Regions from separate parts of the Gottfriedia sp. S16(2024) genome, predicted to be linked through region 3. Evidence: riboswitches for the same ligand, from Rfam matches in the RefSeq annotation. Region 3 holds a riboswitch; each other region holds the start of a gene.
The links. A riboswitch is a leader RNA that binds a small molecule or an ion and turns the genes downstream of it on or off. The one in region 3 is predicted to bind cobalamin.
Positions count from the first base shown of each region.

Region 1: linked by a shared signal. The riboswitch ahead of AB1282_RS17640 ((2Fe-2S) ferredoxin domain-containing protein) and the one ahead of metE (5-methyltetrahydropteroyltriglutamate--homocysteine S-methyltransferase) in region 3 are both predicted to bind cobalamin.
Region 2: linked by a shared signal. The riboswitch ahead of AB1282_RS21210 (ABC transporter substrate-binding protein) and the one ahead of metE (5-methyltetrahydropteroyltriglutamate--homocysteine S-methyltransferase) in region 3 are both predicted to bind cobalamin.

Region 1 covers NZ_JBFLUO010000001.1:3,734,733-3,745,292, forward strand. The annotation lists gene AB1282_RS17600 (hypothetical protein) at 4-297, shown strand; gene AB1282_RS17605 (hypothetical protein) at 631-768, opposite strand; gene AB1282_RS17610 (hypothetical protein) at 1,701-2,351, shown strand; gene AB1282_RS17615 (sugar-binding domain-containing protein) at 3,104-3,427, shown strand; gene lsrK (autoinducer-2 kinase) at 3,432-4,994, shown strand; gene AB1282_RS17625 (cupin domain-containing protein) at 5,014-5,382, shown strand; gene lsrF (3-hydroxy-5-phosphonooxypentane-2,4-dione thiolase) at 5,386-6,177, shown strand; gene AB1282_RS17635 (DUF2187 family protein) at 7,005-7,199, shown strand; cobalamin riboswitch at 7,787-7,973, shown strand; cobalamin riboswitch at 8,141-8,322, shown strand; gene AB1282_RS17640 ((2Fe-2S) ferredoxin domain-containing protein) at 8,448-8,831, shown strand; gene cobJ (precorrin-3B C(17)-methyltransferase) at 8,885-10,510, shown strand.
Region 2 covers NZ_JBFLUO010000001.1:4,433,789-4,444,348, forward strand. The annotation lists gene AB1282_RS21200 (ABC transporter ATP-binding protein) at 1-86, opposite strand, end outside; gene AB1282_RS21205 (FecCD family ABC transporter permease) at 83-1,135, opposite strand; gene AB1282_RS21210 (ABC transporter substrate-binding protein) at 1,101-2,060, opposite strand; cobalamin riboswitch at 2,185-2,356, opposite strand; gene AB1282_RS21215 (ATP-binding protein) at 2,504-4,288, opposite strand; gene AB1282_RS21220 (response regulator transcription factor) at 4,288-5,007, opposite strand; gene ccsB (c-type cytochrome biogenesis protein CcsB) at 5,244-6,410, opposite strand; gene resB (cytochrome c biogenesis protein ResB) at 6,431-8,047, opposite strand; gene resA (thiol-disulfide oxidoreductase ResA) at 8,076-8,603, opposite strand; gene rluB (23S rRNA pseudouridine(2605) synthase RluB) at 8,884-9,612, opposite strand; gene AB1282_RS21245 (hypothetical protein) at 9,854-10,132, shown strand; gene AB1282_RS21250 (hypothetical protein) at 10,200-10,472, shown strand.
Region 3 covers NZ_JBFLUO010000001.1:3,179,245-3,189,804, reverse strand. The annotation lists gene metE (5-methyltetrahydropteroyltriglutamate--homocysteine S-methyltransferase) at 1-1,359, opposite strand, end outside; cobalamin riboswitch at 1,507-1,705, opposite strand; gene AB1282_RS14920 (amino acid permease) at 1,967-3,355, opposite strand; gene brnQ (branched-chain amino acid transport system II carrier protein) at 3,484-4,839, opposite strand; gene AB1282_RS14910 (TSUP family transporter) at 5,729-6,490, opposite strand; gene AB1282_RS14905 (TrmB family transcriptional regulator) at 6,600-7,382, shown strand; gene AB1282_RS14900 (MATE family efflux transporter) at 7,617-8,990, opposite strand; gene AB1282_RS14895 (MarR family winged helix-turn-helix transcriptional regulator) at 9,122-9,550, opposite strand; gene AB1282_RS14890 (GntP family permease) at 10,065-10,560, opposite strand, start outside.

The DNA of each region.
Region 1 (10,560 bases), 560 kb from region 3:
GTAATGAGGATAAGAAATGTGACTTTTGTAGATGATGCAAGTGGAACTTCGGAAATACCTGCTCCAATTGTTATCGATTGGATAAGTCTCATTTTTTGGGTATTAATGTTTTCTGGATTAGTTCTATGTGCATGGGGTCTTTGGAAAAAATTTTGGAAATCATTACTAATAAGTGGAATTGTATTATTACTTCCAACTCTGTATTTTTTTATTGCATCAGAGAATTGGTTTAGATTAATTGTGCTAGTACCTCTGATTCCTTTCGTACTTACTTATTTCACAAAAAAAGAAAAATAAGTGCAAACCCAGAACTGTGTATGGCTCATCGGGTGAAATTTAGCTTTAATTTTAATTGTAATTGTTAGAACCCCCTCCAATCACGGTTAATTAAATTGCACAGAAATATTAGAAATAATAGATTCTTTGTGAAATAAATAAGACTAATCCCTAGAATTATCAGACAAAATGGACATAAAATCAGATGTCTAATTCAAAACTGTTTTTGCTATTTAAAATAAACATTTTCTAGTCCGACCTTGATTTCGTAAAAAATATTTTTGCGATTTAGGGGTCTTTTTTATGTTAAACCGTTGTCAATCTAGTGATTTCTATTCAGTCTTTTGAGCCAAATTATATTGACTCAATCTTAGTACTACAATTATAAAGAAATGCCCTAACTTGTTCAGCGCTTATTCCTATTTCGATGCATTCTAATAACAAATCTATCCAGTTTAAATCCGTTGAAATTTTTTCTTGTTCTGATTGCATAGTAAAGCCCCCCTTAAATAATGAATGTATTAATGGTGTATTAAATCTTTAATATGAATGTTTCCTCCGTCTATCTTCTTTAACTAGTAGGTTCTTTATTTTTGATAGCATCTTGATCCTTCGACTTTACCGTCATTTTACTTTTGTTCTTTTTTGTCGAAAATTTTCTTTCTAATATTACGATTTTTTGTAATAATCGTAATATTAATTCCTTCTTTTTATAATACTGTCACGGAAATACTTTGTATATTGGGGGAATATTGATAAAATTAGTTTTTTTTGCATTCGATATAAATCGATAAATTTGATTATCGAAGACGTTATATATACAAAAAATAGAGGAGATTTTAGATTTTTCACTAAAAAAGTACTAATTTTTAACCATATATTATTTTTTTTGATTAAAAACATTCTAATAATATTGGGCAATTTAGTAAGAATTTCTAATAATTTTTTAATTTTTTTCAAAAAAATGCAATTTCCAAAATTTACATATTATTCAAAGACGATTCAGTGAAATTTATTTATTTAGAAATGATCGCCACAAAAGTATTTGACGGCTATGCTCCTGGTGATAATTTGAAAATAAGTGAACACGGGTACATAAATGATTGGATTGATCAATAATGAAACACAGGGTAGAAATGTATTAGTTGGAAAAGGTTGAAGCAATTGTCTTATACAGTCGAAAGTTATAAAATCTTATTTTCAATTAAGAGTGCTACAGAAACAAATGAGAGGGCCGTTTTCAAAACACTCCAATATAAATACATAGTTGGAAGTTAAGGTGTTCACTTCGTTGTAGATTTTTTGCTTCATGCAATTGATTCAATCATCAAGAAATTAGTCTATTTGGTATACCTTGAATGTATTCTTTTTAAAGAAGGAATATAATTACGAAGTTCATATCACGAAAAAAGGAGTGTGTTAGAATGCCTAAACCTTACTTGCGTTTTTTAGCTATTTGTAGCGTAATAGGAAGTGTTCTTCAAATTCTGTCGCTTATGGTCTCTAATATATCTATAAAAAACAACATGATGTTTGAAGTGGGAGTCGGAACCACATTGGCGGAATTGGCTGGGGATATACTGATTTTACTGAGTTTCTTTAGTGTTCTTCTTTACGCATACAGTAAGAAACCAAGTAGGAACATGGCCATTTCTCATTTGTTCTTTTTTATCGGACTATTACTTAACCTGTGTTATTCCGGAAATTCTTTCTTCAACGAAATGGATTTTTGGAACGCTATTCATAATTCCTCACAAAGTGAGATAATGAGTTTTATATCAGTCCCTTTGGTGGTATCTTACTTTCATCATTCATCTTTATCAGCGGGTAGCATCATGTTTATCATAATGAACTTCTTTTTCCTCTATTATGGAATCAGTAACCTTATCGAACGTGTATTGCCTCTTTTTAGCATGATCCTCTTGATAGCCGTGGCTCTTGCGCCTTTCTTCACTATAAGAGCAGATTTCCTCCAGTTCATTTGGGACCTTGCTTTTATTTGGATTGGAAGAGAGATTTATTCTGACAATTCTTCAAAAAAAATTAGAAAAAGTAATAGTTTAGAAACAATTTGATTTAATTAAAAAAGAAGATGTAGGATTTAAATCAAGATTAGAATATAAGGGAATGGATAGTTGTTAAGTAATAATATCTACTGACATCTATCCTTTTTTGTACTTTATATTACCTCATTAACAACACTTTTGTTCTTGAATGAAAGATTTACTTTTGAACTATCTTAATATATTTTTCGTTTTCTTTCTTTTACTGATAATGAAATAATCAATAAAATTAAGTCGATATTTGTTCAAATTACAAAAATATTATCAGTCTGAAATAAAATTTGAATATTCAGAAACTTATTTTGTAAGGTCTTATTATTAAGATTACGGATATATTTCTAATAAGCAGGTGAACAATTTTTTTAATGAGAAACTTTCGTTATGGTGTGTAGTAGTAGATGAGCCAAGTAGGTTATATGGAAAATATGCTGATGAAAGTAGCCTGGTACTACTATAAAGAGAGCTTAACTCAAAATAAATATTTATGGTTGGCCTAGTTTGGAGAAGAGCTGTTTCCAGAACGATTGAATACTTGAAAATGGAACCCTTTAGTCATATTTCAGTTGTAATCTTAAATGGGGTAGTTCTTACTATCTCCATAATCGCCGTCAAAAAAAGGGCGGTTTGGAAAAATTTCAGGATATACATATAATTCCTGCTCCATTTTTGGCTTCAACCGAAGAAATGACAGGAAAATTTTTATCTAAACTTTCAATAAAAGACATTCCGAGGTGGCTAAATCCACAATATAAATCATTGTTGGTATTGTCGGTATTTATCCTGATGCCACGATTATTCAGGAAGAAAAAATGACCATGAACGAACTGACATTTATTAAACAACCGAATGAAGCCAGCGATATTTTAGGTCAATTTTACGATCAAAATGGTAAAATTATTGATTTGACACACCCAAAAAGGCTAATCGGAACGGACTTGAAGAGTCTAAGAGTTTTAAATGTTATAGCCGTGGCTGACGGAGAGAAAAAAATTGAGGCCATATACAGAGCTATAAAAGGAAAGTATATTACGTTGTTGATTACAGATGAAGCTACAGCTATTTCATTACTCAATATGGAGGTGAAATAAATTAATGGCGTACATTCTGGCATTTGATGCTGGTACTGGTAGTATTCGCGCTGTTTTGTTTGATCAATTAGGAAATCAAGTTGGGTTTTCACAAATAGAATGGAACCATTTATCAAATGATAAGTATCCAGGATCTATGGATTTTGATTGGGAAACAAACTGGAAGTTAGTCGTTCAGTGTGTAAAGTCTGTTATTGAAGAAACAGGAGTAGACGGTAAAAAAATAAAAGCGATAAGTGCAACGAGTATGAGGGAAGGAATTGTCCTTTATGATGAAACGGGTAAGGAGATTTGGGCTTGTGCAAATGTAGATGCTCGAGCTTCGGATGAAGTCAAAGCATTAAAGGAATTAGATCCTGAATTAGAATACAAGATTTATAGGTTAACAGGTCAAATGTTTGCATTAGGGGCACTGCCAAGGCTTTTGTGGATAAAAAATCATTTACCAGGCATTTATGAAAAAGCCACTGACATGACAATGATTAATGATTGGATTCTTTATAAATTGTCAGGGAAACTTCAAGTGGATCCTTCAAATGGGTGTACTACAGGGATATTTGATATTGAGAAAAGGAATTGGGAAAGTGATGTAGTAAAAATGTGCGGACTAAAAAATAATTTATTTCCTCCGGTAAATGAAGCTGGTACCGTTATCGGTTACGTGACGGATGTAGTAGCAGCGTACACAGGTTTGAATTCAGGAACTCCGGTTATTTGTGGAGGCGGAGATGCTCAAATGGCTTCTGTTGGTGTTGGTGCGGTAAAAGCGGGGCAAGCTGTTGTATCAGGTGGATCATTTTGGCAACAGGAAGTCAATGTGAAACAGCCTTTAGTTGACAAAAGTGGCCGTATACGGGTTAACTGCCATGCAGTGCCTGAATTATGGCAGCTAGAAACCATTGCTTTTTTCCCCGGGCTTGTAATGAGATGGTTTCGTGATGCATTTTGTGATTTGGAAAAAACAGAAGCAAAAATGACCGGTCGAGACCCGTATGAAATTTTAGAAGAAAAGTCAAAAAATGTTCCAATTGGGGCAAATGGGATTATTCCTATATTTTCAGATACGATGAATTATAGCGCTTGGCGTCATGCATCTCCATCATTTATTAATCTCACTCTAGATCCTCTAAAGACTGGTAAAAAAGAAATGTTTAAATCGATTCAAGAAAATGCTGCGCTTATCACACTAGGAAACTTAAAGATTATAGAAGAAGAAACTGATTATTATCCAAGTGAAGTTATTTTTACTGGTGGTGCTTCGAAAGGAAAACTTTGGAGCCAAACCCTAGCAGATGTCCTTGGAGTACCAGTGAAAGTACCTGTAGTTAAAGAAACAGCAGCACTTGGCACCGCATTATTTGCGGGGATTGGCATAGGAATTTATGAGAATATCCATCAAGCAGTTAAACAAGTTGTAAAGTGGGAGAGGACGCATATACCTAACAATGAAAATCATAAACAATACCTAAAAATCTATGAAAAGTGGAGAAGTGTATATTTAGAACAGCTTCAACTTGCTGATCGTGGTTTAACCACGCATATGTGGAAGGCACCTGGTCTGGAATAATGTGAAAGGGTGTGAAGGGATGAAGAAAGTTCACGAAAATGACTTCGATTATCGGTTTGGCGACAACGGGCCGAAATATTTAACAAAAGGTCCAAATATAGATATTGGTGTGGTTGTATTGAAACCAGGTCAAGACTTCCAAAACCATTATCATACAGTTTGCGAAGAAATTTTCTATATCCTAGAAGGGCAGATAGATTTCTATATTAATGGTAATAAAGTTCCTACAATACCAGGTGATATGATTCAATGCCGACCAGGAGATGCACATTACCTTATCAATCAAACTGACAAAATCTTTAAAGCCCTCTTCATTAAATCTCCGCATATTTTGGAAAGAGATGTTGTGAATATAAAGAATCCAGAAATCAAGTTAAGGAGTGAATAGATAGTGAGCTGGGGATTTCAAAATCGATTAAACAAAATCTTACCAAATAAGAGGGCTGTAATGCTTGCGATAGATCATGGCTATTTCTTAGGGCCAATAAGAGGTTTAGAAAAGCCTGAAGAAACTGTCAGAGACTTACTTCCATACACGGATTCACTATATTTAACAAGAGGTACACTTGCAGCATGTATTCCGAAAAATACGGAAAAACCAATGGTTCTTCGTGTTTCGGGCGGTCCTACAACGTTAGGGAAGGATCTAGCGAATGAAACGATTGTTACTTCAATAAAAGAAGCAATTCGCCATAATGTTGTTGGTGTAGGGGTTTCGGTTTTTATTGGATCTGACTATGAAACTCAAACAGTAACAAATCTAGCTCAAGTTGTAACTGATGCTCATGATTACGGAATACCTGTACTTGGAATTACTGCAGTTGGAAAAGAGCTTGAAAAACGGGATGCCAGGTTCTTAGCATTAGCTTCAAGAGTTCTTGCTGAAATGGGAACCGATATTGTTAAGACTTATTACTGCGACGACTTTGAACAGGTAACAAGTAAGTGCCCGGTTCCAATAGTTATTGCAGGTGGCCCCAAATTTGATACAATTCGTGAAGCACTAGAAATTACGTATAATGCTATGGAGCAAGGTGCAGCTGGTGTGGATATGGGAAGAAATATTTGGCAATCTCAACATCCACTTGCAATGATCCAAGCGATACATTCCATCGTTCATAAAGGATTCACAGTAAATGAAGCGGTAGATTTATATGAATCTTCTTCAAAAGTAAAAGCTTAATATGTGTAAAAAAAGGAAACCTTTTACAATACCACCATAATGCTACGAACACAGTATCAACAGAAGTGATTAGTAAACAAGGCTTAAAGTTACGACAAGTCCAAAAACAATAACTGTGTCACAAAAATAATTAATCAATTAAGAAAAGTGTAGGGATGTAAAAATTTCTTACACTTTTTTAATGGTTTAAAAAATGTTACTAACGGACTATTTTTATTAGTTGTATAAGGTGATGATTCTAAACTAGTTGATACTTTGGTGATACGGTCAAACAAATGAACTAACTGACGTTTAGCAAAAATGGTGGAGCTAAAATTCCATCTTTTATATGCCCATTCTAACGAATTAATATTTAATTTTAGATACAGGTATTAGTTGATCAATGTTTTAAATGGTAATTAGCTTAAAATATCGTAGAATATTTTGTTTAATCTCCTTTACCTTTCGCTTGAAGTCAATTTTATAATAACCATATCGATGTCTTTAAACGCTCCTAAAATTTCAGTATTCAAAAAAAATACTATATTTATATCTAAAGTTTTGGTAATATAATAAAAAAGTAGTTTGAAAAAAAAAGTAATTAAAATCATTCTTCTTAATTTTTCATCATTGTATGAAACGAATAAAAAAATGTCCACTAGGTTATTTGTATAAGTTAGAATTACAAAAAGGATTTAGTCGTATTATCATTTAAGCTAGCTAACTTGGTACGAACTAATGTTCATCTACATATTGATGAAGGCGTTTTCAATTGTGAATAAGAAAAATCAAAATATAGCAATGAAGTGAAACTAAGAAAAATAATGATGATGATTGGGGAGAAGAAGATGAAATTCAAGGCAAAAAATATAGCTGAATTAGGGGAACATGTCTTTTTTAAGAATGGAATTAAAGGGATTGTTGAAAAGGTCAATGAAAATACAGTTATTGTAAATATAATCGATAATAAAACGGAATTGCTGTTTGAAGGAAACAGAACAGTTGTATCACACAAAAATTATCAAGTATTTGATGATGTATGAAGGAAAAAGGAAAGTCAGTTATACATGAGTTATAAAATATTTTAAACGAAAATTCTAAATATTGAAAATGTAAGCGTTTTCTGATATACTGAATAGTAGGTTGGATGGCATGTGTGGCCATCATCGTATTTGGCGTAGGTGGGGCCAGTACTCGGGACGGATTAGATAGGTTTTGTGATGTGAAAATGTAACGGGTTGATAAGATGTAATAGAGTAACAATGAAATTGTTGCTTATGGAACGGCTGTAGTAGTCGAGAAAATATAATTAAAAAACCTTGTAATTACAAGGTTTTTTTATTTTAATTTTTATAGAATTAAATAAAAAATAAAAAAAGTGCGGACAATTTCACGCACAAATTTACAAGAAAACCACACGAAGAGTTCTCTTTTTACTTGTCCTTAAATAACAATAAGTTTTAAAAAAAGAAATGTCGATATTTAATTTCTGCTATTTCTATATTAATTCAATTACTTAAACAGGATGAAGTTATTGGCGGTTAGCGTTTTCTTAAAAGAAGTCTAAAAACTCTTGAAATATTAAATCTGATAGACTAGTATATTAATATATAATAAATTAAATATTAATTTGTTAACAATTAGTTAAGATGCCTTAGGGCTTAATAGGGAATCTGGAGCATTACCAGAACTGTCCCCGCAACTGTAAGTGTGGACGAAATAGACAAACCACTGAAACGTTTATATGGACGTTACGGGAAGGGTCTAAAGTAGGAAGATACACAAGTCAGGAGACCTGTCTTAGCTTTTAAAGTTTCGAGTTCTTCGGGGGTTGAGAAGATGAAACGTTTGGACAAAAAGGATTATTTATTAACTTTCTTTGTGCTGGCGTTTTATCCGTTCAACTTATGTTGAACGGATTTTTTCGTTTTAATGATTCTAAATCATTTTTTTATGCCTCTAGAAGAAACAAGTCTTTTTAAAAATTGAATAGATTAGGATTGGTGCACAATGAAAATTGTGCTTAATAGGGAAGTACGGTTTAAATCCGTCACGGTACCCGCCACTGTAAGGGGAGTTCATTGCAGATGTCACTGAAGGAATTTGGGAAGACGCAATAGAATGATGAACCTAAGTCAGGAGACCTGCCTTTACCTAATAGCTTCAATCAACCTACGGGAACATAGGTAGAAGTGCTGAACTTACATCGCTATTTTTTGTGTGTATATATTCTGCACCCCTATGTTCATAGGGGTGCTTTTTTTATGAAAAAACGAAAGGGAGTGTGTGACATGACTACTTGGAATTTACAAGGAACGAAACACCATGTTTTCATTTGTAACGGCAGCAGCTGTATGAGAAAGGGTGGGGAGGAAGCGACACAAGCAATACGGAATGAAATCACCAATTTAAGCTTAGATTCAATCATACATACTACAAGAACGAGATGCAATGGGAGATGTAAGGATGCACCCGTTGCCATCGTCTATCCTTCAGGGACTTGGTATAAAAACGTAACCCCAGAAGTGGGAACTACGATTGTAAAGCGTCATCTGGCGGAAGGTCATTGCCTTCAGGAGCATTCGATCTATCAATATTCCGAAGCTGGATTCATACATCCAGAAGGGTCGGAATGCATCGAAGGAATACAAAAAGCGGTTAAAGAAAAGATTTAACAGCGGATAGTAGCTGGATTCTAGTTTGAAATTGTGAAAGGTGGCGTAATAGTGTGAAAGGCAAATTATTGGTAATTGGTTTTGGCCCTGGTGATGAAAAACATATTACCGGACGGGCAAAGGAAGCCATCCAAGAAAGTGATATCATCATCGGATACAAAACCTACGTTGATTTAATCAAGGGATTAATAGCTGGAAAGCAAATCATCAGCACAGGAATGACAGAAGAAGTGAGCCGTGCCCAAGAGGCTGTGAAACAAGCTGAGCTCGGTTACACGGTAGCTGTCATTTCGAGCGGTGATGCCGGTGTATATGGAATGGCAGGACTTGTTTACGAAGTGCTAATTGAAAAAGGCTGGAAAAAAGACTCAGGGGTAAAAGTAGAGGTGGTTCCTGGCATTTCTGCCATCAACTCCTGTGCTGCTTTATTAGGCGCGCCGGTCATGCATGATGCCTGTACGATTAGCTTAAGTGACCATTTAACACCTTGGAGTTTGATCGAGAAACGAATCGAAGCGGCAGCTCAAGCTGATTTTGTCATTGCCCTATACAATCCAAAAAGCGGGAGAAGAACACGGCAGATCATGGAAGCACAAAAAATTCTATTAAAATATCGCTCGCCAGACACCCCTGTAGGATTGGTAAAGAGCGCCTTCCGTGATAGTCAAAAGATCGTCTTAACCAATTTACAAGAGATGTTAGATCATGAAATTGGCATGTTAACCACCGTTTTAATAGGCAACTCTTCAACATTTTTCTACGATGAATTAATGATCACTCCGCGTGGTTATCAGCGGAAGTATACATTAAATCAGGCAATTCAGCCTTTGAAACCGCATCAGCGACTGCAAAAGGAAGCCGAACCATGGGCACTGGAGCAAATGGAAGATGTAATGCCGATAAACAAGAAATCAGTCACCCCAACCTCAGTGAAAGAGTCGCCAAGAGAGTTGGCTGAGGAAGCCTTGCAAATGAACCTTGGTGAGACCTATGGACGAAACCAAGATTTAATTGTGAAGCAAGACTTTCAATCTATTTTTGAGGTAGCGGTCAGCCCTGGTGTCGTCAATAAAAAATTTACCGCGCATCAGATGGTTATTCTTTCCGAAATTGTCGGAGAAGAAGGAGTCATGGAATACACACAAGACCATTTTATGAAGCTGCAAATTTTAACCTCTAAGCCTGATGAGATTATTAAAAAACTAACTACAGCCAACTTTTTAATTGCTCCTGTTGGCGACGTATTAACCGTAAAAGCATGTGATTTTTGTGACGGAGAAAAGAAGGATTCCATTCCTTATGCCGATGAGCTACAAGAAAGGCTTGGTGGCATAGAACTCCCAAAAGAACTGAAGCTTGGTGTGAATGGCTGCGGCATGGCCTGTTATGGAGCCGTAAAAGAAGATATTGGCATTGTCTACCGTAAAGGAGCGTTTGATTTGTTTTTAGGAGCCAAGACAGCAGGAAGAACCGCTCATACTGGCCAAATCGTAGCTGAAGGAATTGCACCGGACAAAATTGTGGGAATCATAGAGGGGATTGTTCAAGAGTACCAACAAAAGGCCTATCCAAATGAACGTTTCTATAAATTTTTTAAACGGGTCAAAGAGGTTCAAGGTTTTGTGTATCAGGATATCACACCAAACCTTAAAATCGAAGCGGCTGTTTGCGGGGAATAAAGGAGAGAAGACTAGCGGTAATTGGAAGGTAAGGCATTTAAAAAACAAAG
Region 2 (10,560 bases), 1.3 Mb from region 3:
TCTCCTTGATTAATAGAATAAGACAGTTCATCCAAATCAGTATGAATTCCATCATAAGAATATGAGATATCTTGACATTTGATCATACTTTTCCCCTATTTCTTTTCAAAGATAGTAATATAAAAGCAAATATTGGAGCACCAATTAGTGAAGTAATTACCCCTATTGGTAACTCTCTTGGGGCTAAAACAACTCTCGATAATATGTCAGACCCGATTAAAAAAATTGCTCCATTGATCATCGATAAAGGAAGTAATTTTTTATGTAATGGCCCTACAAGTATTCTAGTATAATGCGGAACAACTAATCCTACAAATCCAATTGTTCCAGAAACGGCTACTGCTGCACCAGATAAAATACTTCCTGTTAACAAAATTAAATAAGTAGATTTTTTCACATCAATTCCGATATGTTTTGCATTTGTGCTCCCAAATGTCATCGCATCTAACTGCCTATTTTGACTAAATAATATTAAGAAAGAAATGATTAAAAACGGTAATAAACTTAGAGAGTACTGAATGCCTCTCCCACCAATATTACCCATTAACCATCCAATTACTGCACGTAATTCATTATTTGAAAAAGTTATAAATAATGACAACAATGCAGAACAAAATGAACTTATGATAATTCCACCTAAAATAATTGTCTCTACATTAAGTGATCGATCCAGTTTTCTAACAAAGAGTAATAATAAAATAAGTGTACCAAATCCAAATAAGATACTAACTACTGGTAATGTAAAATAAGTAACAAAAGGTAAGCTTATTTGAAAAAACAATACAAACACTGCACCTACAGAGGCGCCTGAAGAAACACCTAATGTAAAAGGATCAGCTAAAGGATTTTTAAGTATTCCTTGAAACGCAACACCTGCCAATGAAAGGCACGCACCGACTAATCCAGCTAACATAACCCTTGGCACTCGTATATTCATGACAATTGTTTGAATATCAGCTGGAACATAATCAGTTTTAAATATAGCATCTGAAAAGCTAGAAATAATAGAAGAAAAGGGAATCGATGTAGACCCAATCGAAACCCCTAAAATAAATAAAAAAATTAATAAGATAATTGGAATTAAAAAGATTAAATATGTATTATTTATAAAGCTCTGGGTAAACCGCCTTTGCAATTGCTTCGACTCCCTCTGCAAGTCTTGGACCAGGTCTAGATGTTGTATCTGAATTAACATCATATACACGGTGATTTTTAATTGCGTTTACTGTTTGCCAGTTTTTCCTAGCCATTACAGTTTTTTCTAAATTTGGAACATAATATCCATAAGTTGTTAAAATCACATCAGGATTCGCTTTAATTGCTGATTCCTCACTATACTTTACCCAACCTTTTTCACTTTCAGCTACGTTTTTAGCATGAACAATCGAAAGCATTTCATCTAAGAAAGTACCTTTACCTGCTGTATAGATTTCTGGCGGACCAGAAATTTCAAGCCATACCTTTGGATTCGTAGTTGCTTTAGCTGTTTTTTTGCTAATTTCATCTAATTTTGTTTTCATACCAGTTACAACTTTTTTCGATTGCTCGGTTTTTCCAGTTATTTCTCCAACTTGTTGAATTGTATCATACACATCATTAATAGTTGCAGCATTTTTTACGACAAAAACATTAATCCCAGCTTGTTTTATCTGTTCTAAACCGTCAGCAGAAATTCCTAAACTTGATTCATGAGCTAAAACTAAATCAGGTTTCAATGAAATAATTTTTTCAACATTATATGTCATATCGGCATTATTTCCGCCAACTTTATCAATTGATTTTACTTCTTTTGGATAATTGTCAAAATCTGTTACCCCTACTACATCCTTGCCATCACCAATAGAAAATAAGATTTCAGTATTACTTGGAATAAGTGATACGATTCTTTTAGGTGCCTCTTTAAAGCTAATTTCTTTGTTCGTTGCATCTTTAACAGTCATTGGAAAAGTTGCTTGTTCTGTTTTACTTACATTCGATTTTTTTTGTGTCGTATCATTATTACAACCAAATAATCCTAAACACAATAACATAATGATAAAACTTGATAAAAACTTTTTCATTTAAATCCTCCTAAATAATTGAAATACATAAAAAAAACCCCATTCATTTTGAACGGGGCTGAAACAACATAAAAATACAAGAAGTCTTGCAACTGCTGCTTCAAATCCTTACTCCCCGAAGAATTGAACAAGGATGAATTTAGCAGGTCTACTGACTTTGTTTCAACCTACTCCGACCTTCCCATTCTTTCGAACAGTGGCTATTCGTTTCGTCCACATTACAGTTGCGGGGACAGTTCTGGATTATACCAGATTCCCTTTTAAGCAATACTTGCACTAAACTCATCAATATTTCATTAATTCAATCGTAAGATAAATTGGGTAAGAATTCAATTATTTTATTTATATGTTTATGATTTTACTAACATTTTATTTGTTTTTTGTGTGTTTTGTAGAAATTTCTTCTCTAAACATATGGGAAATATGTTTTATATGAAACAAGATTACTCTACATCTTTTTCGTTCATTCGTAAATTATGCGGTATTTTAACTTTAAATGTCGTTCCCTGTCCTACTTCACTATAAACCTGGATGGATCCACCATGTGCTGTAACAATATTTTTAACGATTGATAAACCTAAACCTGTTCCACTTCTACCTCTTGTACGAGCTTTATCTGCCTTATAAAAACGTTCAAATACAAATGGTAAGTCTTCTTTTGAAATCCCTGCACCTGAATCAATAAAATTAAATGTAGTTGATCTTTCATTTTGATTTACTGAAACAATTATTCTTCCATTTTCATTCGTATGTCTTATTGCATTATCAATTAAATTTGTAAAAACCTGTTCCATTCGATCCTCATCTATGTAGATATTCAAATGCGAAACATTGTCGATTTCACCAAATAGCTTAATATTTTTATCCTTTGCTAGACCTTTAAACTTACGTAAAATTCGATCCACAAATTGTACTAGAGGAACGAACTCTCTATTTAATTCGGTAAAACCGTTCTCCATTCTTGCTAAATCTAACAGATCATTTACTAAACGCCCCATTCTAAGAGACTCATCATAAATGATTTGTGACAATTCCTGCATTTCTTCTTTGGATTCTGCTACCCCATCAACAATCGCTTCGCTATAACCTTGTAATAAAGAAATAGGCGTACGTAGTTCATGAGAAACATGCGCTATAAAATCTTTTCGCATCTTTTCTAAACGTCTTTGTTCTGTAACATCTCGAATCACCGCTACAACGCCTCTTATATTTGTTTGATTATAAAGGGGCGACATTAAAACTTGCCAATTGCCTTGATCAAAATGTAATTCGATAAATTGCTTTTTCTCACTTTCGACTACTAATACAAATAAATCTAATAACTCATTTGTTAAAACAAGAGAAGAGGGATCTTCTAACTGATCATCATTAAGCATTTTCAAAAAGCGTTCAGCTGGTGGATTTGATGTCACGATTTGACCTTCTTTATCAATCGAAATTACCCCATCTACCATACTTGTAATAATATTAGAAACCTTCTCTTTCTCTTGTTTTAATGCATTCATATTAAAATTTAATTGTTTACTCATCTTGTTAAATGAATACGCAAGCTCTCCAATTTCATCACTTGAATGGATCGGTACTTTCACATTAAAATTTCCTGAAGTCATACTACTTACAACTTCTTTCATTTTTCTAAGAGGAGCTGTAATTTTAGAAGAAAGAAAGAATGAGAAAAATGTTGTTAATACGATTCCGATTGATGCCGCAAGCAAGACAAAATTAGTCGTTTGATGAATCATCACTTTTACAGGTTGTAATGTTTGGTATATAAATACAGCTCCATTATTTGAGTTTGTATGTAATGGAACACCCACTACTAATTTTTCTCTCTCACTATTTTCACCATAAACAAGTCTTTTACTGACCTCTTTATTATCAGTTAACGTTTTATTTAAGATTTCATCATTTTTTATTTCTTTAAAAGGTAGATCCTGTATTCCATAAGTATTATTTGAATACCATGGCTCCCTACCGTCAATAGAAATGATTACTCTTGAATATCGACTAACAATATTATTTGATAAATACTCAATATTTGAGAGTGGTTGACCATTATCTATTAATTGTGCAATTTTCGTTGCATCATCTTTCATATTTTGTACTTGAAGGTCAATGTAAAATTTTTCAAAAAATCCTATTAAGACAAAGGTCAAAAATGATAATACAAGAGAGACTAGTAAGATAATTGTCAGCCAAAGCTTTCCAACTAAACTTCTTACGATCATTACTCCTGACCTACTTCAAATTTATAACCTACACCCCAAACGGTTACAATCATTTTCGCAGCATCCTCAGAGCTTTTACTTAGTTTTTCACGCAGTCGTTTTACATGTGTGTCTACGGTACGTAAATCTCCGAAAAAATCATATTGCCAAACTGATTTTAATAATGTTTCACGATCAAATACTTTGTCAGGTGCCTTAGCTAAAAACAACAGTAATTCGTATTCTTTTGGTGTTAAACTGATCTCTTCCCCTTCAACAATTACCTTATGAGCATCATTATCAATCGTTAGATGCGGAAACACAACGATATCCTTCGCTGAAGAATTATCTGAAGTAAATACTGGTACAGGTGAAGAACGTCTTAATAGAGCTTTAACACGTAGTACTACTTCACGCGGACTAAATGGCTTAACGATATAATCATCGGTACCTACTTCAAAACCTTGAACTCGGTTTGTTTCTTCACCTTTTGCCGTTAACATGATCACAGGCGTTGTTTTTGTTTTTCGTAATTCCCTACAAACTTCAATTCCATCAATTTTAGGCATCATCAAATCTAGTACGATTAAGGAATATTCATTCTTCAATGCTAAATTTAAAGCATCCTCACCATTTTCAGCTTCGTCAATACTATATCCATCACGTTCCAAATACATTTTTAATAATCGTCTAATACGATCTTCATCATCTGCTATTAATATTTTTATATTTTGATCCATAATTTCGACCCCCTCTACATAATTTTACATAATAAAAATTGGATATTCTAGTATAATTTGTGAACATTTTTACATAATTCTTAGAATTTATTATTTCCATAAAATAGTGAAAAAAAACTTGGCAGCAAGAGTGCGATTTCTAGGAAACCAAAATTAAGTAAATGTGGACCGAAATAAAAATTAGAAAAAAAAGCCTTGTAAAGGAAGGTTTATTCCTTTACAAGGCTGATTATTAATTACGCATATGAGTGTAAACCAGCAATGATTAAGTTTACTGCAATTAAGTTAAACATAATAATTGCAAATCCCAGTACGGCTAACCAAGCAGATTTTTCACCTTGCCAATTTCGTTTGAAACGAAGATGTAAAAACACTGCATAGAATAACCATGTTATTAATGCCCAATCTTCCTTTGGATCCCAGCTCCAGAACTTTGTCCAAGCAATTTGAGCCCAAATCATAGCAAAGATTAATCCACCAAGTGTAAATACTGGAAAACCAATTGCTACAGCACGGTATCCGATTTCGTCTAATAATTCACTATCGACTTTTTGTACAAATGGTTGTAAAAATGCACCAATTCGTTTTCTGATAATTAAACGAATGATTGCATATAATGCTGCGCCAGCAAAAACTGACCAAATTACAGTGTTCAATTTTTTAGCATTAACCATCGCTGGCACTTCTGCAAGGGCTTCAAATTTATCTTTTGTTGTCAATTCACCTTTATGTGGACCAACAATTGATGGAAGATTATAGACCATTTCTTCTTGTAATTTATCTTTATTAATCCAATTATATTTTGCTTCGTATCCAGATGCATTAAATGCTGTAGAAATAATAACGAAACCAACAACAGTTACTAAGAAATATAAAACTGCTTCAAGCCAAAATGTTTTCTTTGTTGATACTTTTTGATCGATATTTTTAATTAAATAAATTAGTCCTGTAATAAAGCTAATCGCTAAAATAGCTTCCCCTAAAGCTGCTGTTGTTACATGGATATGTAACCAATAGCTTTTTAAAGATGGAACTAATGGTTTGATTTCATGTGGAAATACTGATGCATAAGCAATGATGATTATTGATAAAGGTAATGCGAATAATCCGATTATATTTAAGCGATACATAAAATAAATCATGATAAACGCAAAAATTAACATCATTCCAAAGAATGTAATAAATTCAAATAAATTACTTACAGGTGCATGTCCAGCAGCAATCCATCTTAAAATAAAATAAGTAATTTGCGATAAGAATCCAATTAATGTAATCGAAATACCAATAGTACCCCATCTATTAGGACCATTATCATTTGTTTTCATCGAGCCGCCAAAAAAGAAAGTAGCTACTATATAACAAATAAACGCGATAAATAAAAAATTACTACTTAGCTCGTACATATTTTCCCCCTAGTTAAACACTATTCTTTAGCTTGTTGATCTATCGGCAATTCAATTTTTGTGTCTACAAACACTTTCTTTAATTCCATCTTTAAACCATAATAGTTTTTATTTGTAAATGCCGCAACCCAAACTTCCCCATCTTGATTCTGTATCCAAACGCGTCGGTGATACCAATACATACCTTGAATTACACCGATCATAAAGATTGCTCCTCCAAGTGCTAGTAACCAAAGAGTTAAATCTTTACGTACTGTTAAACCTGTTGAATCTTTTGTTTCAATCCCTGCAAATGACATTTTATATTTGTTTTCACCATTTGGTTCAATATTTTGTTTAATTGCAACAAATGCTACTTCGCCTTTTGGTGTTTTTGGTGTAGTCATTTTAAATACAAACGCTGGATTGTTTGGTTTTCTTGTTTTTGTATCAGGCTGACCATCAGAGTTAAAATAGAAATCTGGAAAATAATTTTTAAGTTCTACTTTATATCCATTTTTTAAGTCATATACTTCTTTAGGATTTTGTAAATCTACTGTGATTGGCCCTAATTTTTCACCTGTTTGTTTATTTTGTAATGTAAATAAGAATGCACTAAATTCACCAATTCGATAATCTACTTGATATAGAGCGAAGTTTTGGAACTTTAAAGGTTCATTAACTTTAATACTATAATCTTTTACTTTTTTAAGTTTTGGATCTTCTCCTGGAATTAAATTTCCTTCGCGTTTATACAACGTCACATCGGCTTGATAGTTTTTAGGTATTTTATCATTTCCAAAGCGCTCAATCGCTTTTTTATAAACTTTACCCTCTTTATCTTTATCATATGTTTCCATATGGAAATCATTTAATTTAATATAATAGTTTTGGTTTGTACCAACGACAGGTTTTAATTCGCCTTCTTGAACCCAAAGAGCTTTATCCATATACATTCCAGGTACATATCTCATCATTACCCCAATAAGGAAGATAATTAACCCTATATGGTTTACATATGGACCCCAACGAGAGAAACGACCTTTTTCTGCTAAGATATTGCCGTTTTCTTCACGAATCTTATAACCTCTTTTACGCAAATTAACTTTAGCTTTTTCTATTTCGTCTGGAATATGATCAACTCTACTAATTCCGAACATTTTTTGTCTTTTTAAAAAGTTTGGATGTCTAGTAACAGTTTGTTTGTTTAGAGCTTTATAGAGTGGTAAAATTCGATCTAAACTACAAATTACTAGTGAGATCCCAATCGATGCAACAAGTAACATGAACCACCAAGAGTTAAACGTATTATCCAAACCGATTGCATCGTATATTTTACCAAAGATTCCATATTCATCTTGATAATACGTTGCAGGATTCGCAGTAGGTGGTAATAAATCTCTTTGTGGAAAAATAGTACCTAATGCTGCTGCTACTAGCGTAATTAGAATGATTACAACTGCTACCTTTACAGATGAAAAAAACGTCCATATTTTATCTATATAAGTTTGATTATTAACGATTGATCTTCTAGCAGTCCCTTCATATCGCATATCAAGTATTTCTGTTGCTTTTTCATCTTGAGGTTTACCGCATGACTCACATATTTCAGTACCTACATGATTAAGATGACCACATTCACATTTAAAAGTCTCCATTTTATTTCCCCTTACTAATGTACACTCATCATTTTGGTAATATTTCTTTAATATAACTTTCAAAAGAATCTGGTGTCATTTGACCAGTTACGATTCTCTTTATTGTTCCATCCGGACTTACAAAAAACGTAGTTGGTAAAGGGTTAACACCATACGTATTTAAAACCTCTTGATCTTTATCTATTCCGACTGGAAATTTAAGTTTATAATCGCTTACAAATCTTTGTACTGAAAATTTCGATTCATCTGCATTCATTGCAAGTAACTCGATTCCTTTTCCCTTATATTTCGAATAGATTTCATTCATAAATGGCATTTCTCGCTTACATGGTTCACACCAAGTACCCCAAAAGTTAACAATCACGCCTTTTCCTTTTTCACCTGAAAGAGTATACTTTTTACCAGTATTTAGCTCCGTCATAGCAAAGTTTGGCGCTTTACTTCCTTTAGTAATAACTTCATCTTTCTTAAAGAAATTTATGTAAAAAGTATAACCAATTGCACAAACCAAAACTAATAGGATAATTGTTCGAATTAACGTTCTATTTTTCTTCATATATGCAGTTCCTCCCATATGATAGAATATCATTATTTCCTATTCTTGAATAGAAATTTGATACGTTTCAAAAAAGACTAAATTTTCAATCTTTTATCCCAAAATATTAAATGTTTAAAGCAAAGAAAAAACTCGGTATTTACCGAGTCGTAGTGAAAAAATAAGATATCAGACTGAATTAAAACATATTTTCTAAAAATGTTAACCGGATTATAAATAAGTACTGAATTTAGGTTAAGTAACTAAGTAAAAAAGCAGTGATCATCAGTCTGATTTATCATTAGCGTGGCTTTGCTGTAGCCATTGCTCTTAGTTTTTTCACTTCATGAGGTGATAGTTCTCTTGCATCACCAGGAGTTAATCCACTCAAATCTAAAAACGCATATCGTTCACGTTTTAACTTCACAACTGGAGTACCAATCGCCTCAAGCATCCTCTTGACTTGACGGTTTCTACCTTCATGAATAATCAGTCTTACAATTGCAGTATTTTTGCTTTTATCAAGTGAAATCATTTTAACTTGAGCTGGAGCCGTTTTCCCATCCTCAAGCACAATTCCTCTTTCTAATTTACGTAACTGCTCTTTAGTTGGAATCCCTTTTACTTTTGCGATATATTCTTTATCTATTTCATATTTTGGATGTTGAAGTATATTTGAAAATTCGCCATCATTAGTTAATAGAATGATACCCGATGTATCAAAATCCAATCTACCAATTGGATAAATGCGTTGTTTAATCATTGGGAAAAAGTCTGTTACAACTTTTCTACCTTTATCATCTGAAACACTTGAAATTACACCTGATGGTTTATATAAAAGGAAGTATACTGGTTCTTCTTTATCAATCGGAATCTCTTCCACTTCAACACGATCGTTACCACTTACTTTAACACCTAACTCAGTAACAACCTGACCATTTACTTTCACTTTTCCTTCTTTAATTAACTCTTCTGCTTTACGACGAGAAGCAATTCCCGCTCTAGCAATAACTTTCTGTAATCTTTCCATTCGATCATTTCACCTCTTCAACCATCATACAGATTTATACAATTGAAAACAAGTAGCAGCTACAAGGTTTTTTATGAATAAAGTGAGTTAAACACCCAATCTAAACCTTAATTCCATTTTTAAGTCGTGCACGATCGTCATTCTTCCTCTTAATCCATTGTCCCTTTATCCTTCTCTCAATATCATATTTTTAAAAATCTATCATATAATTTACTAGATTTGCAGAAATGAGGTAATAGATATGAATTTAACTTTAAAACACTCCTCAGCATTTGACCGTTCTAAAATTATTACGCCAGGTAGTGTACTTATTACTAAAAAGAATGAAACAATCTATATGCTTGTTTATGAGGAAAATGAAGACGATTTCCCATATGTACTTGTCTCATTAACCGATGCAAGACTAGTCCAAAATTATGATATTATGCCAACCCTTGGAGATATTGAAGATTGGATTGGTGAAGTGACCATGGTAACTCAGAAAAACAAAATATCTATTACAATTCAAGCTAATTACTAGTTTGCTGTTTAATCTATTAGGAACCCGTCAATAATATAATAAGTAAAATGAAAAAGGAGCTTACTATATGAATTATTCTTTTAATCCAGCAGTAAAATATAATTCAGTTGGTTCGTTTAAATTAGGCGATGTATTTTTCACTTCCGATAAACCTTCAAAAGCATACAAATTAATCTATGACTCTACAGAAACTAATTACCCATATATTTTATTATGCTTAGATGATGCCATTTCAATTCAAAGCTTTGATGATATTCCAACAATTGAAGATATTGAAGAAAATATTGGAGAAATTAAATTCACCGTTCCAAAAGAGAAATTACTTCTTGTGATCAATTAAGCTATTTTTTATTTTTGTTGCTTTAAAACGCCATCAAAATTAGGATGACGTTTTTTTCATTCTGTTGAAAACGATTTTGCCAATTAAG
Region 3 (10,560 bases):
TTTTCGCCATTGCTGTCTTACTTGTTTAATTTCCTTCGTTTGAGGAAAACTTCCAATAGTAGTCGTTGGTAAAATCGGTAAATTCATTACTTTATTTTGTAAAGGATATCTTAAATGAAATGGTACTGGTCTTCTAAAATCTTCTTCATTAATGGATTCTAATTCATTACGAGTTGATTGATTTTTTTCACTAAGTTGTTTTAAATTTTCTAAACAATTACTTGCATATTTAACTTCATTATCAAACATGCTCGCTTTGTTAATTAATAAACTTTTTAATATAACTAACTCTTCCAATTTTTCATCGGCAAACGCTAATGCATCAAATAATGTTTCATTTAATAAATTCTCTTCAGTTTTTGTAACTGGTACGTGAAGCAAACTACAAGATGGTTGAATCCACCAATCTTTGGGACTTATTTCTTCTTTGAGAGAATTCAAAAACTTAATGCAATCATTTAAATCATTTCTCCAAATATTACGCCCATTAACTATTCCTACACCTAGTACTTTGTCATTTGGAAATCCGTGCTCGAGTATTGACTGTAAATTTCCATCTTTACCGTGTACAAAATCAAGTCCAATGCCATCTACAGGGAATGAAATTAGTTCTTCATATTGTTCAACTGCTTCAAAGTAAGTTTGTAGCATTATTGATAATGAAGGGACAGCTTTTGCGATTTGAGCATAAACTTCTTTCATAAACCGAATATCTTCGCTTGATTCTTCTAACACAAAACATGGTTCATCAATTTGTACCCACTCAACACCTTCATTCTCAAGCTCTTTAAGCATTTGAATATATAGGCTTACTAGATTATTAATTATGTTTCGTTTTTCTTCTTCTTGGTAACCTTTTGCTAACTGTACAAATGTATAGATTCCTAGAATGACAGGTTTCGTTTTTATACCAAGCTCAAGTAATGCCTCTTTGTATGCTTCTAACGGCTTATTGTATAGTAATCTAGATTGCTTGTCCTTTTGATATTCAGGTACGATATAGTGATAATTTGTATTAAACCACTTCGTCATTTCACAAGCTACAATGTTTTTACTACCCCTTGCTAATGCAAAATATGTCTCTAGACTAGGTTTTTCATTTATTTCACCAAATCGACTAGGAATCCAACCAAACATAGTAGCAATATCTAACACATGATCATAAAACGTAAAATCATTTACAGGGACTAGCTCCACACCTAAATCGTGCTGTTTCTTTATTGAGCTTATTCTCAATGATTTCATTTCTTTTTCAAATTCTTCTTCATTAATTTTCTTTTGCCAAAAGCTCTCTAACGTTTTTTTCCATTCACGATTTTCACCAATTCTCGGATATCCTAAATTACTTATTTTTACCATTTTTTCCCTCTCCTTTTATCTAAAATAAAAAAGCATTTTTATCTCATAAGAGACAAAAATGCCTTTAAGTTGGAAAACATAAATAATTAGAATACGTTAACTTAAGCTTTCTTTCCATAAGGCACCTCCCTATCTCTCGTAGGTCAAACAGCGTCGTTAGAATAGGCAGGTCTCCTGACTTAAGAATCTTTGTAAATAAAAGCCTTCCCTAAATTAATAAGTGGCATCTTCTTATTTACTCCTCTATTACAGTGGCGGGACCGTGTTGGAATTAAACCAAACTTCCCTTTTAAGTAAATGATTTCAAACTATGATCTTCATTTACACCTATTCCCTACTATTTAGTTTTCATCATTTTGTCATAAAATGCAAAAATAGTCAAAATATTTATTTTTTATTTTCCGTATAAATTTTAAAAAAATTTTTATTTTAGGTTAAATAGATACTGCTGATTCATTATACAGACAATAAAAAAATGCACTCGCATGATAATCTCATCCATCTTAATTACTGGTTGATTTTATAATACGAACGCATTGATTGTTAAAAAAATTTATTTTTTTATTGTATAACTATAGTACCTCTTATTATCAAACTAAGTGATTGATCAGTTAGCTACCTTTTCATCTGTTTGAGCATCTAATGGTACACGTTTTCCGATACCGAAAGCATAAAAACAAATGACAAGGATTGCCAAGAAAATAATTCCCACAATAAGTGATATACGCGTGTCATCATTAAACCACATACCGATTAGGACCAAAACTAAATAAGCTAATGTTAAGTAGTTAGTAAATGGTGCAAAAGGCATTTTAAAAGGATGATTCTTAATTTCATCTCCCTTTACTTTTCTGAAACGAATATGACTAATTAGAATGACAAACCACGGGATCATCCCAGGAAGTACGCTTGCACTGTATACATACACGAATAAGTTTTTTGGTGCAATAAAATTTAAAATAACGCCGATTACTAAACCAATTAGTACACCAATCGTACCGAATAAAGGCACTCCGTTATTTGAGACTTTTGTAAAATATTTTGGAGCTTGTCCATTTACACCTAATGTATATAGCATGCGTCCTGCGCTATAAATACCACTGTTACAACCAGACATTGCAGCAGTGATTACTACAAAGTTAATAATTCCAGCAGCTGCTGTAATACCAACTTTTGCAAAAGTTACAACAAACGGGCTACCAATCGAATTTAGTTGGTCCCAAGGGAAAACCGTTACTATTACAAAAATAGCACCAATATAGAAGATTAAAATACGCCAAATAAGACTTTGAATCGCTTCTTTTAATGTCTTTTTCGGATTTTCTGCTTCTCCAGCTGTAATACCAATTAATTCAACGCCTTGATAAGCTCCAACAACTAGTGAAAGTGCAAAGAAGAAACCTGACCAACCACCTGTAAAGAAGCCGCCATTTTTCCAAAGGTTAGATATTCCAATCGCATTTCCTCCGTTTCCTAAACCGAAGAAAATTAGACCAAACCCTGCAACAATCATCAATAAAATTGTAACGACTTTAATCATTGCAAACCAAAATTCAAATTCACCAAATGATTTAACGGAAATTAAATTTGCTGCACCAAGAATCACAATTGCAATAATTCCTGGTATCCAAGCAGGTAGGTCTGGAAACCAATACTTCATATATGCCCCAACTGCAATAATTTCTGACATTCCAACAATAACCCACTGGAACCAGTTACTCCATGCAGTCATATACCCAGCTAAAGGGTGGATATATTTATGGCCAAATGTCGCAAATGAACCTGTACTTGGCTCTAGGTAAAGCATTTCCCCCATTGCACGCATAATGAAGAAGATAAAAATCCCCGAAATTGCATAAGCAAGCATTACTGATGGGCCTGTCCAATGAATTGTACTCGTTGAACCCATAAATAATCCTACACCGATTGTACCGCCTAATGCAATCATCTGAATATGGCGCGCTTTCAATCCTTTTTTCAATTCCTTTTGTGCCATTCTATTTCCTCCCCTTCCTGATGAAACAAGTGTCACTTTTTGAATCAATCTTAAAAACTTCTCCCCTAAAACCATTACTAACTTATTAAGAATTTTTACAGTTAAAAAGCTTCTTTATTTTCCTATAATTAACTGATCTTTCGAATTGAACTTGGAATATTTTTCTTATTTTTCTTGCGTAAAATACTAATAAAATAACCAATAAAACCACCAACAATAGCTGGCACAATCCAACCTAAACCTAAACTATACAAAGGGAGGTACTTAGTGAAAAAATGATGAATTACTTCAATTTGTATTCCAGCTGAGTTTAACCCATCAAATAGACTCACAATAAAAGTTAAGATCAAACTGCCTTGATACACTTCTGACCTACCTTGGAATGTATAGTGTAAGAATGTTAAGAAAATTAAGGATATAGCGATAGGATATAGTGTCATTAATACAGGAATTGAAACTTTAATTAGCTGTGTTAAACCTATATTTGCTATAAGAGTACTAAACACAGTCAGAATGATCGCAATTTTTTTGTAAGAAATGGCTGGAAACATTTCATGAAAAAAAGTAGAACAAGCAGTGATCAGTCCAACACTAGTAGTCAAACATGCCACTGTAATCATTAAACCTAATAATATTGCTCCATAGGAACCAAAATAATAGTCTGAAACTTTCGCTAAAACTTCAGCACCATTATCTAATCGACCAAGTTTCTCAACACTTGAAGCGCCCATATAAGTAAGAGCAGTATAGATTATTGCTAAAAGTGAAGCAGCTATTGCTGTTGACTTTCCACAAACGATCATAAGCTGTTTTTTAGTCGTAACTCCTTTTCCTTTAATTGCGTTTACAATAATAATTCCAAAAACAAAAGCTACAAGAGCATCCATTGTTAAATAGCCTTCTTGGAAACCTTTAAAAAACACATTTGTTGTATATCCTTTAAATGGCTCTTGAAATTTTCCAATTGGATGAACAATAGCGATAACAACAAGCAATCCGATAAACGTTAATTTAATAGGAGTTAGAAATTTTCCTACTACATCAATAATCTTTGTAGGATTAAGTGATAACAAGCATGTAACTGTGAAAAATAAGATTGTAAATATGATTAATGCACCAGGATTTGCATCATTTGATAAAAAAGGTTTAACGCCAATTTCAAACGATACATTCCCTGATCTAGGGATAGCAAAAAAAGGACCAATTGCTAGATAGAGAACCGTAGTAAATACAATACCAAACAACGGATGTACCCGTCTAGCTAAAGATTGCAAATTTTTTTCACCTGAAAAAACAAAAGCTGTAACGCCTAACAATGGTAATCCAACTCCAGTAACTAAAAAACCTGCATTGGCTATCCATAAGTTTTTTCCGGCTAACTGTCCAAGTATGGGTGGAAAAATTAGATTTCCTGCTCCAAAAAACAGTGCAAATAACATAAAACCTAAAATGATTATAAAAGTATTAGGTACTCTTGGTGACATAAACAACAACTCCGATTATTAATTTGTATAAAGTTCCCAATTGGACTAATTTTCAGACCAAACAATCTTACCTCACATTTTCATCAAATTCAATAAAATTATATTATAATAAGTTATTCTTTCTGTGTATGATTATATTTTGTCACAATTTTTTCAAATCTATAAACCTAATTCAATGGATTCTCTATAGATTTGTTGCTTATAGGACAGTTAAGTTTGGATTTCGTCACAAAAAAGCACCCCAGTCGATAAACTGGGGTGCTTTCATAATGTGGAAAAAATTACCTTGACAATTAATTCCCAAATTTTCGTAAAGGAGTTTAGTGAGGTTGATTTCCACTACGGGGTGCTCGCTTTCCATGGGGCGAGATTCTTTAGCCTCCTCGGCGCGCCTGCGGGGTCTTCACCTTCCCGCATATCCCAAAGGAGTCGAGCACCCCTCCGCTCCAATCAACTTTTTCTCAAAAAAAATGATTACACTAAAAACCTAATTTAATATCCTTTACTTAGATTAGCGTAACAGATTGTAGATCAATAATTTTCAAACATAACTTATAATAATAATCATTTGAATTTATTTTTCTAAAAATTAGTTCTTAAATATTTTTCACTTTTCAAGAGTAAACAATAACTAGAGTTTGTTGATATTATAAACCTGCTCAAACATATTAAAATCATTATTAGATCATCAAAAAATGAATAATATTATAAGAAGATTCCCTTAAATTACGTCTGTCCATTTTATATTTCAACATTCTGCAAGCACCCCAGTCGAAAAGCTGGAGTGTTTTTTTGAATCCTGTTCTATTTCCTACATTTTTAAGTTATCAATGGTTATTTCAAGTACCACTTTCACTGTGTCCTTGTAGGAAGAACTGTATTTTACTAGTTATTGAATATAATCATAAATATTCTTCACTAATAATAAACAGGTCACTGCTATAAATAGCGCACGTACATAACCACTTCCTTTTTTTATTGCAAATTTCGACCCACAAATCGCACCAGCAATTTGTGCAATTCCCATTATTATTCCATAGGTGTAGTTTACTTGACCTAAAAACATAAACATTAACAATCCAGCAATATTGCTACTAAAGTTTAAAAATTTTGCATTGCCTGCAGACTTTAAAAAATCAAACCCAATCATCAAAAAAGCAAAAATTAAAAATGATCCAGTTCCAGGTCCAATGAACCCATCATAGAAGCCAATTGCAAAGATCGTAACTAAAAAAATAATGAATTGATAAATGGATAATTTTTTTTGTGTTGAATTACTTCCCCATTCTTTCTTGAAAATAGTAAAAATTGCTACTGCTCCGAGCATAATTAACATCAATGGCTTAAGCATTTCAGGGTTTAGCAAATGTACAGTGTATGCACCCAATAATGAGCCAATAAATGAGAGTGGAAAAAATTTAAGAACTGATTTTAATTCGATTTTACCTGAACGATAAAACATTAATGTACTTGTTAGAGAGCCAATTGTCGCTGCTAATTTATTGGTAGCTACTGCCGCGGCAGGATTAAGCCCCGTGAATAATAATGCAGGTAGTGTAATCAACCCACCTCCCCCAACAACAGAATCAATAAATGAAGCTAAAAATCCAAAACAAATTAAAATAATTAATAAAGATGAGTCTAGATGCATTTCTATCAACCTTCCTATGTAGTCACTACTGAAATAGTAACTAACAAATTGCTATCTGTAAATAGTTATTGTAAATTTATTACATAAACAAAAATAGGAGTGCAAAAAAATGGAAGATCTAGTGCAACAGTTCAAAAAATTAGGTTTTAACGAATATGAAGCTAAATCTTATGTATCACTCGTTAAACAAGGTCCTGTTACAGCCTACCAAGTTAGCAAGGACTCAGGTATACCAAGAGCACGTATTTATGATGTGCTAGGTAATCTTGTTGAAAAGGGAATTGTCTTGAAAGAGGAAATAAATGACGTGGCTCGGTATTCACCTCTGCCCGTTGATATCTTTTTACAGAAGGCCCAATCGGAGTGGCAATCAACTTATTCTGTAGTAAGTGACTCTTTAAAAGATTTAGAATCATTTGGTGAAAAAGTGGACAACCGGGTAATTACTTTAAAAGATTATAAAACGATTATTAACTATTGTGAGACGCTAATAAAAAAAGCAGAAAAACGGATTGTAATTTCCATGTGGGACGAAATGTATGAGGTTTTGAAAAAAGAACTGGTCCATGCGACTGAAAAAGCAACTATTCAAGGAATTACGCTACACGTCGAAAATCCTATTGGGAATCTAGAAAGTCATCGCATTACGCCATTTACAGAGACCAAGTCTACAGATCATTGGTTTATTTTGTCGATTGATTCTAAAGAGATGATTTATGGACCATCAATTGAGGAGCGTAGTGTTGCTTTTTATACAAATGATCCAGTTCATATTTACTTATTAGAAGATTATATATGGCACGATGTACTAGTGAATAGACTTGTTCGACGTAGCCAAGACAATTTAGAGAAATGGATTACAACTGAGCGAAAAGCTTTTTTCATGGAATGATAATACGCCAATACGGAGTACAAAAAACTTGTGTTTCAGACTGATTGCAAGCGCTTGTCTTTCGAGGCGCGAAGTCTGGTGAGGAGCGGAGTTACCCTAGACGGTAATGAGCACGCTCAACAGGCGAAGCAACGAAGAAAGCGAGCGTTTGACAACAGTCTGAAAGCATAAGTATTTTAATGTACTTATGCTTTATTTCCAGTCTATGGGATGGTATTCACAATTTTAGTGATTTTAATGAGCTAGGCTGTTATCTGGCATTTTCTTAAGTTTTCTTAAGTAAGGAATCATTAAAATAGCCCCCATAACGAATGTAATCCCCTCAGTAAGTGTTAAAGACCAAATTATGCCATTTAATCCATAAAAATGATGTAAGATGATGACAACTGGAATGAAAAGCACACCTTGTGTAATTGACATGATCCCTGTAGCAAGCCCTTCACCAGACGCTTGGAAGATACTAGTGAATAAACCTGTGAATCCGTTAAAAACAGATGAAATAAGTTGAGCTGTTAAGATTAGTGCTCCTATACTAAGCACGGCTGAATCGCTTGTAAATAAACCGAGTACTTGAATTTTAAATATATATACAATTCCACCAAATACAATTGAGATTCCGCCAATCCATAGAGTTAACTCTTTTAATGTTTCAGTTAGACGCGGTTTATTTTTCCCACCAAAATTATAAGCAATTAAAGAAATGGCTCCTATAAATAAGCCCATCGTAATAAACTCTGGAAGTTGTGCAATCCTTACAGCGATCCCGAAGCTTGCTACAACATGCTCGCCGTATTCAATTGCATAATTATTTAATAGTAGAGTTGTAACAATCATAAATGACATTTTAAATAACTCTGGAACACCGACTTTATAGATTTCTAATTGATCGGTCATCGATACTTTCCAATGCTTTAAGAAACCTTTTAAAGTTTCACTTTTTCTCTCTAAAAACCAAATGTAATATATGCTTGCGGCGATATTTGCAAAAACCATTGAAAGGGCAGCCCCCATTACATGAAGGTTTAAAACTAAAATGAATAACACATCAAATATGATGCTAAAAATTACACTAATAAACATTCCATACATCGATTCTTTTGCAGCACCCTCAGAACGCACAATTTGTTCTAATGCAAAGTTCAAAATAAATGCAAAGCCACCAATAAAAAGGGTGATCGTATATTGCTTAGTATAAAGCAATGTTGAAGCATCTGCTCCTAACAAATGAACAATTGGATTAACAAATAATAAGGCAATTACTGCAATAATCAATCCACATATAATACTCATATAAAAAGCATAGCCTGCTACTGATTTCCCTTTATGAAGATTCCCTTCACCTAAGAGACGAGTAACAAAAGTTCCTGCACCAACCCCAAATACATTCCCAATCGCCATTAGCACTGTAAAGATTGGTAAACCTAATGTAATGGCGCTTAACATCGCAGTATCATGTACTAAACCGATAAAAAATACATTTATTAAGTTATAGATTGTACCAGCAGAAATCCCAATCATCATTGGAATACATAAACGAGCTAACGCTTTTCGTATCGGTGCTTCTTTTAAATAATAAATATTAGATTGATCTACTTCAAATCCTTCCATTATATTCCATCCTCCCGAATCTTATCTTTTTTATTTTGGTTTTTGATCATAATTTTTGTTTATATATAATTAGAATTCTAACTTTTAGGTTTCTAACCATTTACCGATACGACCTTAATGGCCGTAGTCACTCAAAGGTTTGATTCAATTTTTTTCAATAGGCGTAAAAATTCATTTTTTTCTTCTTCAGTTAATGACTCTGTTAAACGTGATTCCATTGCCAAAAACATATCATCAATCTGATTAACGATTTCTCTACCTTTTTCTAATACGAAAATTTGTTTCTGGCGTTCGTTATCAGCTTGGATTTTTCTTCCAATATACCCATTCTTTTCAAGCCCTTGAAGCATGCTTGTTATACTTGCACCTCTTCTATTAAATGCATCTGCTAAATCCTTTTGAATTATACCTCGATCCTGATGCTCAGCGATATAACTGATCATCCTACCTTGTTGTGGATTTACTTCAAGTTCTTTCGTACGATACGACAATTGATCCCGTACCTTATGCATAATGGTACTAAGAAGTCTCGTATAAGGTGTATCAATCAAATCGTTCACCTCCGAATAATTAGAATTCTAACTGTCTGAAACTAATATAACTCCGTGGGCGTTCTATGTCAATTAAAAAGATAGAATTCTAACAATTAGATTGTAAACTTTACAATCTTTTTTTAACCCCATTAAAAGATTTGATCATGTCATTTGTCAGATGTTTTAGCTAGTCCAAATTTATTAATAATAGAAAGAACTAATACAATTTGCAAGCTCTAAATTAAGGCTATTTAACCAAAACATCAATATGAACTAAGACTTAAACATATAATCTTGTAGAACTATAACTTTCTATTAGTAATAGGTTATTATTACCCAATAGATTACCTAGTTGAAATTGTCATGTTCTTCCAAGAGGTCGGTTGGTTCTCGAAAACTGGCAAAACGATAATTAAATAAAGAGCAGTAATCCACTTCTATAATACATGAGGATTCTAAGTATTATAGTGAGGATACTGCCCTTTATGATTAATTAACCAACAGTGGGTGAAAAGTAAGACACCCCCGCTGGTTTTTTCCATTATACGAATAAACTTAGTAAAAGAATGAAGACCAATCCGCAAACGGAAATAATTGATTCTAATAATGTCCAAGTTAAGAAAGTTTCTTTCATACTTAACCCAAAATATTCTTTAAACATCCAGAAACCTGCATCATTAACGTGTGATGCGATTAAACTACCAGCTCCAGTTGCTAGAACGACTAAAGCTAAGTTAGCGTCAGAATGACCTAACATTGGAATAACTAAACCAGAAGTGGTTAAAGCTGCAACAGTAGCAGAACCTAGGGAAATTCGTAGGATCGCTGCAATAATCCAAGCAAGTAAAATCGGTGACATTGAAGTTCCTTTGAATAACTCAGCTACATAATCACCAACACCGCCATCAATTAACACTTGTTTGAAGGCACCGCCTCCTCCGATGATTAAGAGCATCATTCCAATATGTGTAATTGCAGTTGTACAAGAATTCATAACTTCTTTAATTGGTATTTTTCTAGCTAATCCCATTGTATAA